DNA from 4 places in the Mesorhizobium sp. C416B genome. Region 1 is predicted to be linked to each of the others. Evidence: predicted binding sites of a transcription regulator. Region 1 holds the regulator's gene; each other region holds the start of a gene.
The links. The regulator PhoB, encoded in region 1, activates phosphate uptake and scavenging genes when phosphate is short. The targets are predictions, from matches to a motif close to TGTCATNNANCTGTCAT.

Region 1 (3,553 bases):
ACGCGCGCCGCCCTTGCCGCGGTGCCGCCGTCGATCCGCTCGGCGGCGCTCGGCCTCGGCGCCTCCAAGATGCAGATGGTGTTCCACCACATCCTGCCGCTTGCCGCTCCGGGCATCCTTACCGGCACCATCATCGGCCTGGCGCGTGCGCTCGGCGAGACAGCACCGCTGCTCTTGATCGGCATGGTCGCTTTCGTCGCCGATTATCCGACGACGCCTTTCGATCCGGCGACCGCGCTGCCGGTGCAGATCTATATGTGGGCAAACGAGGCTGAGCGCGCTTTTGTCGAGCGCATGTCCGGCGCCATCATCATCCTGCTCGTCTTCCTCATGGCCATGAACATCACCGCGATCGTGCTTCGGCGCCGGTTCGAGCGGCGCTGGTAGAAAAAAGGCAATTTGGTATGAACATCATGACCGAACAGTCCCTTGAAAATGCAGTGGGCGACAAAATGAACGCCAAGTCGAACGAAGTCATCAAGATGCGCGGCGACAAGGTCGGCGTCTTCTACGGCGAGAAGCAGGCGTTGTTCGACGTCAATCTCGACGTCCGCCAGAACCAGGTGACGGCGCTGATCGGCCCGTCCGGCTGCGGCAAGTCGACCTTCCTGCGCTGCCTCAACCGCATGAACGACACCATCGATTCGGCGCGGGTGACCGGCAAGATCACGCTCGATGAAGACGACATCTACGACAAGAACATCGATGTCGTCGAACTGCGCGCACGCGTCGGCATGGTGTTCCAGAAACCCAATCCGTTCCCGAAGTCGATCTACGAGAACGTCGCCTACGGCCCGCGCATCCATGGGCTGGCCAAGCGCAAGTCCGACATGGACCAGATCGTCGAGCAGAGCCTGAAGAAGGCGGCGATCTGGAACGAGGTCAAGGACCGCCTGCAGGAGCCCGGCACCGGCCTGTCCGGCGGCCAGCAGCAGCGCCTGTGCATCGCGCGCGCCATCGCCGTGTCGCCGGAAGTGATCCTGATGGATGAGCCCTGCTCGGCGCTTGATCCGATCGCCACCGCCCGTGTCGAGGAGCTGATCGACGAACTGCGCCAGAACTACACGATCGTCATCGTCACCCATTCGATGCAGCAGGCGGCGCGCGTGTCGCAGCGCACGGCGATGTTCCATCTCGGCTATCTCGTCGAGGAGGGCGCAACCGACAAGATGTTCACCAACCCCGACGACAAGCGCACCCAAGATTACATTACCGGCCGCTTCGGCTGAACCTTCCGGCGGGTGAATTTCAGGCACGAGGACCAAGATCATGGGTGAACATACCGTCGCCTCCTTCGATGAAGAGCTCGGGCAGATCAGCAAGCTGATCCGCGACATGGGCGATCTGGCAGGCTCGATGGTCAGCGGCTCGACCAGGGCGCTGCTCAATTCGGACAATGCGCTGGCACAGCGTGTCGTTTCCGACGACGCCATCATGGATGCGCGCCAGCGCGAACTGGACGACCGCGCCATCACGCTGATCGCCAAGCGCCAGCCGATGGCCAACGATCTGCGCGCCGTGGTCGGCTCGATCCGCATGGCCGGCGACCTCGAGCGCATCGGCGATCTCGCCAAGAACATCGCCAAACGCGTCGGCACCGTGGGCTTGAGCGTCACGCCGCGCGACCTCTCGCACTCCATCGATGCCATGGCGCAACTGGTGCTGATCCAGGTGCAAGGCGTCGTCGAGGAATATGCCGCCACCGATGCGGCAGCTCTTGCAAAACTCAGGAATGACGACGAGCGCATCGACGTCAAATACACGTCCGTGTTTCGTGAGCTCTTGACCTACATGATGGAAGACCCTCGCAACATCACCGCCTGCACGCATCTCTTGTTCTGCGCCAAGAATCTTGAGCGCATCGGCGATCATGTCACCAACATCGCCGAAAATGCGTATTATGTGCTGACCGGCCAGCAATTGCCCGCCAATCGTCCGAAGCAGGACGAGACGGCGATGGCCACGCCGGCCTGATGAGGGTGAACTGCCTATGATCGCGCCACGCATCATGGTCGTGGAGGACGAGGAGCCACTAGGCGTGCTCCTCCGCTACAACCTCGAATCCGAAGGCTATCAGGTCGAGGTGGTGACACGCGGCGACGAGGCCGAGATCCGCCTGCAGGAAAACGTGCCCGATCTCCTGGTGCTCGACTGGATGGTGCCGGCTGTTTCCGGCATCGAGCTCTGCCGGCGGCTTAGAGTGCGGCCCGAAACCGAGCGGCTGCCGATCATCATGCTGACCGCGCGCGGTGAGGAAAGCGACCGCGTGCGCGGCCTGTCCACCGGTGCCGACGACTATCTGGTCAAGCCATTCTCGACGCCGGAGTTCATGGCGCGCGTGAAAGCGCTGCTGCGCCGCGCCAAGCCGGAAGTGCTGTCGAGCGTGCTCAAGGTCGGCGACATCGTGCTCGATCGAGAATCGCACCGGGTCTACCGCAAGAAGAGCGAGATCAGGCTCGGACCGACCGAGTTCCGGCTGCTCGAATTCATGATGCGCCATCCCGGCCGCGTGTTCTCGCGCAGCCAACTGCTCGACAATGTCTGGGGCGAGACGATCTATATAGACGAGCGAACCGTCGACGTGCATGTCGGGCGGCTGCGCAAGGCCGTCAACAACGGCCGCATGCCGGATGTCATCCGTACCATTCGCGGCGCCGGCTACGCTATTAGGGAAGACTAGGATGCTGCGCGTCGCGCCGTTGCCGGCCATTCAGGCGACATGCTTGCCGGATTTCGCCTGAATGCCCGGCGCGAAAATCTCCTGGTCGACGAAGCCGAGCGCGCGCATGGCGCAGCCTTCGCGGATCAGCGGCAGCTCGTTGGGCTCGGTGTCGAAGGAGATCGATTTCGAGTGCTGGCCGCCGGCGGTCTGGGCGATCGCTTCGCGCAATGCCGGCTCGATCAGGTCGAAGGCGGCGGCGCTGACGCCGACCATGGCGACGGGTGCCGGATCGATCAGAGCAAACAGGCTGCCGAGGCCGAAGCCGAGCGCCTCACCGGCCCTGCGATAGGCTTCGCGCTCCGGGCCATCGGTTTCGCGGGCGCGCGCGGCGAGTGCGCGCATATCAGCGTCGCCGATATCGACCGGCTCGGCATCCTCGCCCATCATTTTGGCGCTGCGCCAGATGGCGTAGTTTCCGGCATAGGCCTCGACGCAGCCGCGCCGCCCGCAGCGGCAGAGCGCGCCGCCCGGACGGTGGATCATGTGGCCGAACTCGCCGCCCGAGGAATGGGTGCCGGTGAACAGTTCGCCTTTCAGCACCAGTCCCATGCCGATGCCGTGCGACAAGAGGATGGCGATAAAGTTGTCGCGGTAGCGCTCGGGCTGGCGCCATTGCAGCGCCACCGCCATCATATTGCAGTCGTTCTCCATGGTGGCCGGAATGCCGAATTCCACTTCCAACATGTCGGCGAAGGCAATGTCGGTCAGTGGCGTGATTGGCGACCACAGCATGGCGCGCGCCTGCGAATCGGTGATGCCCTGGATGCCCATGGCAATGCGGGCGATGCTCTGGACATCGAGGTCGGGATCCTCAAGCCGCCGCCGGACGAT
Region 2 (3,553 bases), 3.1 Mb from region 1:
GGCGCGTTGGCGCCGGAGAACGGGCAGGTCTTGCGGCGGCGATGGAACGGGCGCCGGGTCGGGATCTGATTGATGTCGACCATTATTCTGCACCTCCTTCAACGCCTTCGCGCGGACGGCGCGGACCACGATCACCACCGGCGTCGCCAAATGAGCGCGGCGGACGATCGCCACGGTCGCCGCGATCACGGTCGCCGAACGAGCGCGGACCACGATCACCACGGTCGCGGTCGCCAAAGCCGCCGCGTTCCGAGCGCTCTTCGCGCTTCTGCATCATGGCCGACGGGCCTTCCTCATGCGCCTCGACCTTGACGGTCAGGAAACGCAGCACGTCCTCGGACAGGCCCATCTGGCGCTCCATCTCGTTGAGCGCTGCCGGCGGGCAGTTGAGGTCCATAAGCGTGTAGTAAGCCTTCCGGTTCTTGTTGACCCGGTAGGTGAGGGACTTCAGTCCCCAGTTCTCGACCCGGCCGACGGACCCGCCATTTGCGGAGATGACGCCCTTGTACTGTTCGACAAGCGCATCGACCTGCTGCTGCGAGAGGTCCTGCCGGGCAAGGAACACATGTTCGTATAGAGCCATAGTGGTTCAGTGCCTTTCTTCGTTTCTCTCCCGGATCCTCGCGGCAAAAGCCTCTGCAACTTCTCTGACCCGCTGGTCCCGAGGGGGCGAGGAAGAAAGGAGCATTTCGAGACGGTCGAGAGCGGAGACACGGGAGGCGGAAGCGCTTCTGGCTTCACACGAAGGTTTTGGATAAAACCTCCGGCCCTCCGTTCAGCCCCCAGCAAGGACCGGCAGATTGCGGGCGTCTATATAGCAATTTGGCTGGAAGGCAAGGGTAACGCATGCTCCGGACAGCGTCCTGGCGTCGCAGGGTTGGAAAGACCAGGCATCAACTCGTATGCGGGGTACGACCGTTGATCGTTTCGGGGAAGAAGTCCGGAGCCGCCTTACGCTTGCCGAACATCATATCGTATTGCAGCAGGCGGAAATCGTTGATCGCCGGATCGATGTCCTTCTGCCGCGCCCAGTCCGCCGTGGCCTCACCTGACGGTGTCAAAAGCAGATTGCGATCCACGACGCGATAGCGTTCGCGCAGCGCGCCTAAGAAGCCGGTATAGTAGGGGTGCGTGATCCCGGCCGTGGTAAGGATATGGTAGGGCAGGAAGGCCGGGCTCACCGCGCCCATATCCTGCGCCGGACCGGTGCGGTTAGACCAGATGACCAGCGGCGTCTGATGATGCTCCAGTGCCGCCTCCGGCGTCGGTTCCTTGCGCGGCGCGACATTGTCTTTCAGGTAACCGGTTTCGACATAGACGGGGCCGAGCGGCGGCAGATGGTCGCCGAAGAAGGCGATGACCGTCGGCCGCTCGCGCTTCTTCGCCCATTCGATCAATCGTTCGAGGCCACGGTCGGCATCGGCGGAGCCTTCGGCGTAGCTGAGCAGCGATTCCCGCGCCCATGTGCTGATCGGCGCCGCGACCTTGTGGGTCGGATTGTAATAGCGGTACGGCTCGTAGGGACCGTGGTTCTGCAGGCTGACGGCGAAGAAGAACACCGGCCGCTCGCTGGCGTCGGCCTCTGCGATGATCTCGTCGGTCATCGAGGCATCGGAAGCCAGCGGCCCGCGCTTTTCCAGTGGCGGCAGCGTCTCTTCCGAGCGGAAATCGTTGAAGCCGAAATCGGCATAGACGGCGCCCCTGTTCCAGAACCAGTTGGTGCCCGGATGGATGGCGCGCGCCCGGTATCCCTCGCTTTTCAGGAAGGTCGCCAGCGACGGCGTCGGCGTGCGCACATATTGCTGATAGGGGATCGAGCCCGCCGGCAGGAAGGCATTGGAAAAGCCGGTCAGCGCCTCGAATTCGATGTTGGCGGTCATGCCGCCGAATTCCGGCGAGAACATATAGCCGGAACGCAGCGCCCGCACATTGGGGATCGGGTCAGGCGTGATTGTGACGCCGGGCAGCTTGGTCGGATCCCAGAAAGATTCGCTCATCACCACGATGATGTCGGGTTTCTCATCCGGTACCGAGGCCGCCACATCAGGCCTGTCGATCGCGTCGATCGCCTTGTCGGAATAGCCCGCCGGCGCCGAGACATGCGCCATCGGCACGTTGAGCGCGAAGGCCAGCGCAAACCCGTTGGAGGCGTAGTTCTCCTTCTGGTCCCACATGATCGGGATGATCTGCAGCCGGTCGCGGGTCCACGAGAAGGTGGCGTAGTCCATGATCGAGACGAAGAAGGCGAGCAGCGGCACTGCCAGCGTCAGCCGCGCCAGCCGCCCTTTGCGGCTGAGGATCGGAACCTTGCGGCGCCACAACCGCCAGCCATAGATCAGCAGCGACAGGCCGGCGACGATGCCGACCGCCATGGCGAGCGCCGTCCAGGGCCGCTCGCGCACCAGGAGCGGCATCAGTGCCATGATCTGGCGCGAATAAAGAAAATCGGTTGGGTAGAGCGGATCGCCGAGATAATGCGACTTCTGATGCCCGACAAAGGCCAGCGCCAGCGTCAGCGGCGCCACGATCATCAGGCTCTGGTGACTGCGGCCAAGCACGGCGTCCAGTCCCATCAGCACCAATGCAAAGACAATGATGGTGGTCCAGCCCGGCTTGAATGGCTGCAGGAAGAAGTCGACTGTGCCGAAGAAGTCGCCGCGCACGATCCATTCGATGGCGAACACCAGGATGGCGGAGGCAAGCAGCGTGACCAGACCGTAGCGGATGACCGGCCATCTGCGCCCCGGCAGGTAGCCGGTGGACGGATCGTCTTCCAAGAACTGTGGCGCTGGTACGGCCGCGCCCTTCCTGATCCTAGCCACGTCTCTTCCCCCGGCCCAAGCAACGCGCATTTCCACTCGCGCCACCGTTCTGTCATAGAACTGTCATGCAAAAGCTAGCGCCTGTGGCGAAAATAAGAAGAGCCAGCAAACGATTCGTGAGCGGTTTTCATCAGGTGTGATCGGCGACAAGTTTTACCACCCTAGAAGCTTGTATCAACAAAACAGGCTTCATACATGGCTGGTGGACAGGCGGAACCCTATGAAAACACTGCATTTTTCTACAGAAGGCGTATATTCGGAAAAGATAGCGTATTCCTACATCCGATGGTCATCAGTCATCCAAGGTGCTGGCGATTCACTACGTCGCCAAAAACACTTGGCTGAACAGTGGTGCCAGCGAAATGGTGTCAAGCTGGCTGATGATAAAATTATGGTTGATGCCGGTGTGTCAGCTTACCATGGCAAGAACCTTGCCGAAGGTGCCATGGGTGCGTTCGTCACCGCTGCCAAGGAAGGCAAAATTGTCAAAGGTTCGTACCTATTAGTGGAAGCCCTTGACCGCCTAAGCCGTATGCGAACGGTGGAAGTGTTGTCAGTGTTCCTTGAAATTCTCAAAGCTGGAATCGTGCTGGTCACGCTCGGTGAAGAGTCCGAAAGGGTGTTCCGTTGGGAAGACATCATCGAACGGGATTTGGAAGACGCCATTGACGAAATGCGGGCAAGCCATCGCTTTTCGCAGAAGCTTTCAAGGCGTGTGAAAGACAGTTGGA
Region 3 (3,553 bases), 290 kb from region 1:
CTCGTCGGCGAACCACATGCTCGACAGCGTCGCCGCCAGCAGCAGGCCGATGCCGAGGATGGTATAAAGCCGCCGCAACGATATCTGGCGCTGCCAAGCGTTGGCTACCTGCAGGGTCGCGTTGGAGCGGGCTGTTGCTGAGATGGTCATGATCGGGACATGCAAAAAGGGCGGCGTTTTTCACGTCGCCCTTTCTGATTTTGCCGTCAGCCGCCGATGGCTGCCTTACGGGCTTCGACGATGACGTTGTAGAAGTCAGGCTTGACCGGGACGTAACCGGTGAAGTCGCCGCCTTCGACGCCTTCGAAACAGGCCTTGTCTTTCTTCGGCAGGTCGGTGAAGAAGGCGGCAAGCTTGGCGGTCATGTCGTCGCCGAGCGCGGTGCGCACGACCAGCGGGCCGTTCGGGATCAGGCCCGAGCGCCAGACTTCGACGAAGTCGTTGGGGTCGACGGCGCCCTTGGCGGTGACCTTGTGGAAGGTGCCGGAGGTGTAGCCGTTCTTGAAGTCGCCGATGCCGGAGGAATCGTCAACCGCAACGTCGACCTTGCCGTCGCGAACGGCGAGGATGTTGTTTTCATGGCCGCCATTGAACTGGGTCGAGGCGAAGTAGGCGTCGTTCGAGGCGCCGGTGTCCTTCGGGATCTGGGTCAGCGGGATCAGGTAGCCCGAGGTCGAGTCCGGATCGGCGTAGCCGAGCTTCTTGCCCTTGGCCGACTTGATGTCGGTAATGCCCGAAGACTTCAGCGCCAGGCCGATGGAATAATAGCCGGTGGCGCCGTCGGTCTGCTGGGTGGTGAGGACCGGGGTGACCGCCTTCGGGTCCTTGATGTAGACGCTGGCGTAGCCGGAAGCGCCGAGTTCGGCGAAGTCGAGCGTGCCGCCGAGCAGGCCCTGGATGACGCCGTCATAGTCGGCGGCGGGGAACAGCGAGACCTTTTCGAAGCCGAATTCGGTCTTCAGGTGATCGGCCAGGCACTGATAGTTGCGCAGGCGGTCGGTTTCGTTCTCTCCGCCGAGGATGCCGACGCGGAATTCCTTGAGGTCGGCCGCATGCGCGGCGCTGGTTGCCATGGCGAGAGCCGAAACGGCGCCGAATACCATCTTCCTGAACATTTGATGTCTCTCCTGTAAGTTCCGGCCCCGCGCCGGCAGCGTTCTTGATTTTTGCAAGTGCCCTTGACGCGGGCGGTCGATCCAGTGCGGCTCAGTTTTGGTCCATGATCTTTTCCGAAAACCGGTATCCACTTTTCGGGATCATGGATCAGTACCCGGGGAATGCGGGCTCGAGCGGGCTGGCGGATGCGGCGATCTTTTGCTTGTAGGCGATGCTGGTCGAGGTGATGGCCTCGGAGATATCGACGCCGTTGCCGTCGGCGCCATAGACCAGGCGCACGGCCTCGCGGTTGAGCGCTTCCGGCGGACCGTCGAAGACGATCTTGCCGGCAGCCATGCCGATGATGCGGTTGCAATAGGTGCGGGCGGTGTCCAGCGTGTGCAGATTGGTGACGACGGTGATGCCTTCGCGCAGGTTGATGTCCTGCAGCGAGTCCATCACCACCTTGGCGTTGAGCGGGTCGAGCGAAGCGATCGGCTCATCGGCGAGCAGCACCTTGGGCTGCTGCATCATGGCGCGGGCAATGGCGACGCGCTGCTGCTGGCCGCCAGACAGCGTGCCGGCTGGCTGCAGTGCGGTGCGGGCGATGTCGAGGCGCTCGAGTGCTGCAATCGCCTCAGCGCATTCGGCGCGGGTAAACATGCCGAGCAGGTTGGAAAAGGTCGAGCGATGATTGAGACGGCCGAGCAGCACATTGGTCAGCACATCGAGGCGCGGCACCAGGTTGAACTGCTGGAAGATCATGGCGCAGTCGCGCTGCCAGCGTCGCAGCGGCGAGCCACGCAGCCGCGAGACCTCGGCACCGTCAAAAAAAATCGATCCCTGGCTGGGGTCGATGAGACGGTTGATCATGCGGAGGAGGGTGGATTTGCCGGTGCCGGAACGACCGATGATGCCGACCATCTGGCCCTGCGGGATCGACAGGTCGATGGCGCTGACAGCGGTGTTCTTGCCAAATCGGCGCGAGACGCCGCGGATTTCGAGCGTGGCAGGGGTCGATAACATCGAAGAGTTCCAGACCTGAATTGATCGTCTGGTTCTCGCCTAGCGCAGCGACATGAACCTGCCATGTCATCACGATGTCAGTTTTGTTACGCTCCACAGCCGTGCGGCAAGTGGGGGTGGTCGCACCCGATCAGGCGCCGTATTTCTCGAGGAACGCGTCTGCCTCGAGTACGCGAAAATCGTCGAGCGCGGCGCGCAGCCTGGCGTGGTCCCAGTCCCACCAGGCGAGCGCCTGGTAGCGTTCGGCCGTGCGGCGATCGAAACGCTCGCGGATCGGCTTGGCTGGCACCCCGCCAACGATGGTGTAGGGCGCGACATCCTTCGACACCACAGCGCCGGCGCCTACGGCAGCACCATCGCCGACGGTGACGCCGGGCAGGATGGTCGAGCCGTGGCCGAGCCAGGTGTCGTGGCCGATGGAGACGCGTTTGGCGCGGCGCTGGGCGAAGAATTCTGTTTCGTGCTCGGCGTCGTCCCAATAGTCGGAGGCGCGATAGGTGAAGTGATGCAGCGTCGGCCGCCAGGTCGGGTGGTTTGTGGCGTTGATGCGCACGGCGGCGGCTATGTTGGAGAACTTGCCGATGGTCGCGCACCAGACGACGCAGTCCTGCATGATGTAGGAATAGTCGCCGAGGATGCTTTCGGACACGCGGCTGCGGTCGGCGATCTCTGTCCAGCGCCCCAATGTCGAGTTCTCGACCTGCGCCGTGGCGTGGACCAACGGCGCTTCCGATAGTTTCCTGCTCATGCAGCGATTTTTCCGGCGGCGAAAGAGGTCACGTCGATGATGCGATCGGCGACGGCGTCACGCACATCCGGGTCATGGAAGATGCCGAGCAAGGCGACACCGCCGGCCTTCTTGGCGGCGATCAACGCAACCACAACGTTGCGGTTTTTCGAATCGAGCGAAGCTGTCGGCTCGTCGAGCAGCAAGACCGGATGCTCGGTGATGAAGCCGCGCGCGATATTGACGCGCTGCTGCTCACCGCCCGAGAAAGTCGCCGGCGGCAGCGCCCAGAGCTTTTCCGGCAAATTGAGCTGCCCCAGCAAGGTGCGTGCTTTTTTTCGCGCGCTCTCGCGGTCCTCGCCGCGTTCGACCAGCGGCTCGGCGACCACGTCGAGCGCGGAGACGCGCGGCACGGTGCGCAGGAACTGGCTGACATAGCCGATCGTCTGGCGGCGCACGGAAAGCACCGTGCGCGGGCTGGCGATGGCGAGATCGATCAGGCCGCCCTCATGCTGAACGATGATCTGGCCTTCATCGACGGCATAATTGCCATAGAGCATTTTCAGGATCGAGCTTTTGCCGGCGCCGGAAGGCCCGCCGAGCACGGCGCATTCACCGGCCCGGATCGAGAATGAGACGCCGGCGACAACCGGCAATCTGATGCCGTCGCGCAGATGCATGGTGAAGCTTTTGGCGACGCCGGAA
Region 4 (3,553 bases), 2.7 Mb from region 1:
TGCGTTCGACGGCAATAGGCTTGCCACCAGGAACACCAGCATGAGGCCGAGAGTGCGCAACAGGATCATCCGTTCAGATACTCTTCTGTGGGGAAATTCCGCGTCCGGGCGGGCTGAAGCGCCCGGACGCTTGGCGGTACCGATCGTGGACGCGTCCACGATCGGTCAGTCCCGGGAGGGATCAGTTCGTGCCCTTGCCGCCGCATTTGCCGGTGGCAACGTTGAAGTTGCCGCAGGACAGAGGCGCGCGCCAATCCGAAATCAGGTCCTTGGAATCGGGCAGATAGTCGGACCATTCGTCGCCCATCACGAGGCCGGGCGTCTGCGACACGGTCTCGAACTGGCCGTCGGCCTGGATCTCGCCGATCAGCACCGGCTTGGTGATGTGATGGTTCGGCATCATGGTCGAATAGCCGCCGGTGAGGTTCGGCACGGACACGCCGACCATGGCGTCGATGACCTTGTCGGGATCGGTGGTGCCAGCCTTTTCGACCGCCTTCACCCACATGTTGAAGCCGATATAGTGAGCTTCCATCGGGTCGTTGGTGGTGCGCTTGTCATTCTTGATGAACTTGTGCCAGTCGGCGATGAACTTCTTGTTTTCGGGTGTGTCGACGCTCTCGAAATAGTTCCAGGCAGCGAGATGGCCGACCAGCGGCGCGGTATCGAGACCGGCCAGTTCTTCCTCACCGACCGAAAAGGCCATGACCGGGATGTCCTCGGCCTTGATGCCCTGGTTGCCGAGTTCCTTGTAGAACGGAACGTTGGCGTCGCCATTGACGGTCGAGACGACGGCGGTCTTCTTGCCGGCCGAGCCGAATTTCTTGATTGCGGAGACTTCGGTCTGCCAGTCGGAGAAGCCGAACGGCGTGTAGTTGACCATGATGTCTTCGGCGGCGACGCCCTTGGCCTTCAGATAGGCCTCGAGGATTTTGTTGGTGGTGCGGGGATAGACGTAGTCGGTGCCTTCCAACACCCAGCGCTTCACCGAGCCACCGTCTTCGCTCATGAGATAATCGACAGCGGGAATCGCCTGCTGGTTCGGGGCGGCGCCGGTGTAGAACACGTTGCGCTCGCTTTCCTCGCCCTCATACTGGACGGGGTAGAACAGGATGTTGTCGAGTTCCGAGAACACCGGCAGCACCGATTTGCGCGACACCGAAGTCCAGCAGCCGAACACGGCGGCGACCTTGTCCTTGGAGATCAGCTCACGCGCCTTCTCGGCGAAGAGCGGCCAGTTGGAGGCCGGATCGACAACGACCGCCTCAAGCTTCTTGCCGAGCAGGCCGCCCTTGGCGTTCTGCTCTTCGATGAGCATCAGCATGGCGTCTTTCAGCGTCGTCTCCGAAATCGCCATGGTCCCCGACAGCGAATGCAGAATGCCGACCTTGATCGTGTCTTCGGCGGCCTGGGCCGGAGACGACATCGACAGGCCGGCGGCGACCACGCCGGCCGAAAACATTTTTGTTATTGTGGAGAAATTACCCCTCATACCGAAGACTCCCAAGCTGTTTGATTGCACCGCGATAATGCAATGCAACTGCCGTGCCAAACGCAAAGGCGCCGCTCACGAAGATGGAATAGCCGAGCGTTATCAGCCGGTTGGTATATTAGCCTCGAGAAAACAGTGGTAGCCGGCGAAAATTGATTGAGGCAAATTTGCGCAGCGCACATGGCTTTTGCCTAATTGTTGCCCAATTGAGACAAATGCCTAGTTTTTGATCTCCGGCCGTGTGTTCCGGGCTAACAATGTTGCGGTACCGCGCAAAAATAGGGCAAGCTCGCCCTTCAAAAGAGTGACGTCATGACATCTCGCACCTCATGCATTTCCGGCATCCTGCTGCTGATGGCAACGAGCGGCGCCGCGCGCGCCGATTTCAGCGAGGGCAAGCTTCCGGACGGCAACTATCATTGCGAGGTCTACCTGCTCGGCGCCTTCCTCAACCTCGGCGACATCACCATCAAGGGCAATGTCTATAGTGGTCCGGTGACATTCGGCACCGCGACGCAAGGCTACAACTATCAGATGAATGCCAATGGCGAGATCACCTGGCTCGGGCCGCTGGGCGGCTATACCACCGGTGGCAACTCCGTCTCCATGACACAGGCAACACTGGACGGCGAGACCGCCCCGTCATTCGACATCATTCTGAAGCAGCCCGACGGCGCCTTCACCGCCTCGACCTGCACCAAGGGCTGAGCGATGCGTAGTGCCGCGCCCAGTTGCGGCAAAACCTTCCTCTTATGTCATGTGAATGTTGCCTAAGCAGACTAGGGCAACGGTGCGCCGTAACATCCACCCTGAGAGGCAGACACCATGGCCAATACACCGTCTTCATCCTCCCCCGTCATCCGCGAAATCATTGCCGAGCGCGTCTCGCGCCGGTCTCTTTTGAAAGGCAGCCTCGCCTCCGGCGCGCTGATTGCCGGCGGCAGCTTTGTCGGCTCCTTGTTTGCCGGCGAAACGCATGCCGCCGCAGCGCAGTCGACGCTCGGGTTTCCCGAGCTGAAGCGGGTCTACGACAAGACCCATGCCGCCGCCGAAGGCTATGAGACGACCATCGTCGCGCGCTGGGGAGATCCGCTTGCAGCCGGCCTCGCCGAATTCGACGGCAACAAGGTCGCGGCGGAGGAACAGGAAAAGCGCTTCGGCTACAATTGCGACTACATCGCCTTCATGCCGCTGCCGAAGGGCACGGTGAATTCCGATCATGGCCTGCTCTGCGTCAACAACGAATACATCTCGCCCAATGTGATGTTTCCGGGGATGACCGAGGGCGATGCCGGCAAGACGATGACCAGGGAACAGGTCGATCTCGGGATGGCCGCGATGGGCCATTCGATCGTCGAGGTGCAATTGAAGGACGGCAAGTGGGAAACCGTAGCCGACAGTCCGCTGAACCGCCGCATCACCGCCAACACCGAAATGACCGTTTCCGGACCGGTTGCCGGCCATGCGCTGATGAAGACCTCGGCCGACGCGACTGGCACCAAAGTGCTCGGCACCAGCTACAACTGCAGCGGCGGTTTCACCCCCTGGGGTACGGTGCTGACCTGCGAGGAAGGCGTGTCCGATATTTTCGGCGGCGACCCGAAAAAGGCGCCGACTGCCGACCTGCTCGACCGTTACGGCTTCGACGGCTCCGACATCTATGGCCGCGGCCGCTTCCATGACCGCTTCAACCTCGACAAGGAACCGAACGAGGCCAACCGCTTCGACTGGGTGGTCGAGATCGACCCTTACGATCCTCAGTCCAGGCCGGTGAAGCGCACGGCACTTGGCCGCATGTCGCATGAGGCCTCGACCGTGGTCCTCAACAAGGACGGCCGCGTTGTCGTCTATATGGGTGACGACGACTATTTCGAATATATGTACCGCTTCGTCTCGGCCAAGGCCTATGACAAGGCCAACCCGGCCTCCGGCGCCGATCTGCTCGACGATGGCGTGCTGTCGGTCGCCCGCTTCGATGCCGATGGCTCGATGACGTGGCTGCCGTTGGTGCACGGCCAGGGCAAGCTTACCGTCGAGAACGGTTTTGCCGACCAGGCCGAG

Region 2: the regulator PhoB is predicted to act here: its motif matches at 2,873-2,889, upstream of NLY43_RS07020 (LTA synthase family protein).
Region 3: the regulator PhoB is predicted to act here: its motif matches at 2,196-2,212, upstream of phnC (phosphonate ABC transporter ATP-binding protein).
Region 4: the regulator PhoB is predicted to act here: its motif matches at 2,246-2,262, upstream of NLY43_RS02090 (PhoX family protein).

Annotation. Positions count from the first base shown of each region.
Region 1 covers NZ_CP100471.1:4,427,041-4,430,593, forward strand. The annotation lists gene pstA (phosphate ABC transporter permease PstA) at 1-387, shown strand, start outside; gene pstB (phosphate ABC transporter ATP-binding protein PstB) at 405-1,229, shown strand; gene phoU (phosphate signaling complex protein PhoU) at 1,270-1,974, shown strand; gene phoB (phosphate regulon transcriptional regulator PhoB) at 1,991-2,680, shown strand; gene NLY43_RS21635 (ROK family protein) at 2,711-3,553, opposite strand, start outside.
Region 2 covers NZ_CP100471.1:1,374,793-1,378,345, reverse strand. The annotation lists gene rpsR (30S ribosomal protein S18) at 1-83, opposite strand, end outside; gene rpsF (30S ribosomal protein S6) at 83-583, opposite strand; gene NLY43_RS07020 (LTA synthase family protein) at 894-2,852, opposite strand; gene NLY43_RS07015 (recombinase family protein) at 3,043-3,553, shown strand, end outside.
Region 3 covers NZ_CP100471.1:4,719,002-4,722,554, forward strand. The annotation lists gene phnE (phosphonate ABC transporter, permease protein PhnE) at 1-150, opposite strand, end outside; gene phnD (phosphonate ABC transporter substrate-binding protein) at 207-1,115, opposite strand; gene phnC (phosphonate ABC transporter ATP-binding protein) at 1,264-2,121, opposite strand; gene NLY43_RS23045 (DapH/DapD/GlmU-related protein) at 2,252-2,869, opposite strand; gene phnL (phosphonate C-P lyase system protein PhnL) at 2,866-3,553, opposite strand, start outside.
Region 4 covers NZ_CP100471.1:398,729-402,281, forward strand. The annotation lists gene urtB (urea ABC transporter permease subunit UrtB) at 1-69, opposite strand, end outside; gene urtA (urea ABC transporter substrate-binding protein) at 182-1,492, opposite strand; gene NLY43_RS02085 (hypothetical protein) at 1,805-2,200, shown strand; gene NLY43_RS02090 (PhoX family protein) at 2,318-3,553, shown strand, end outside.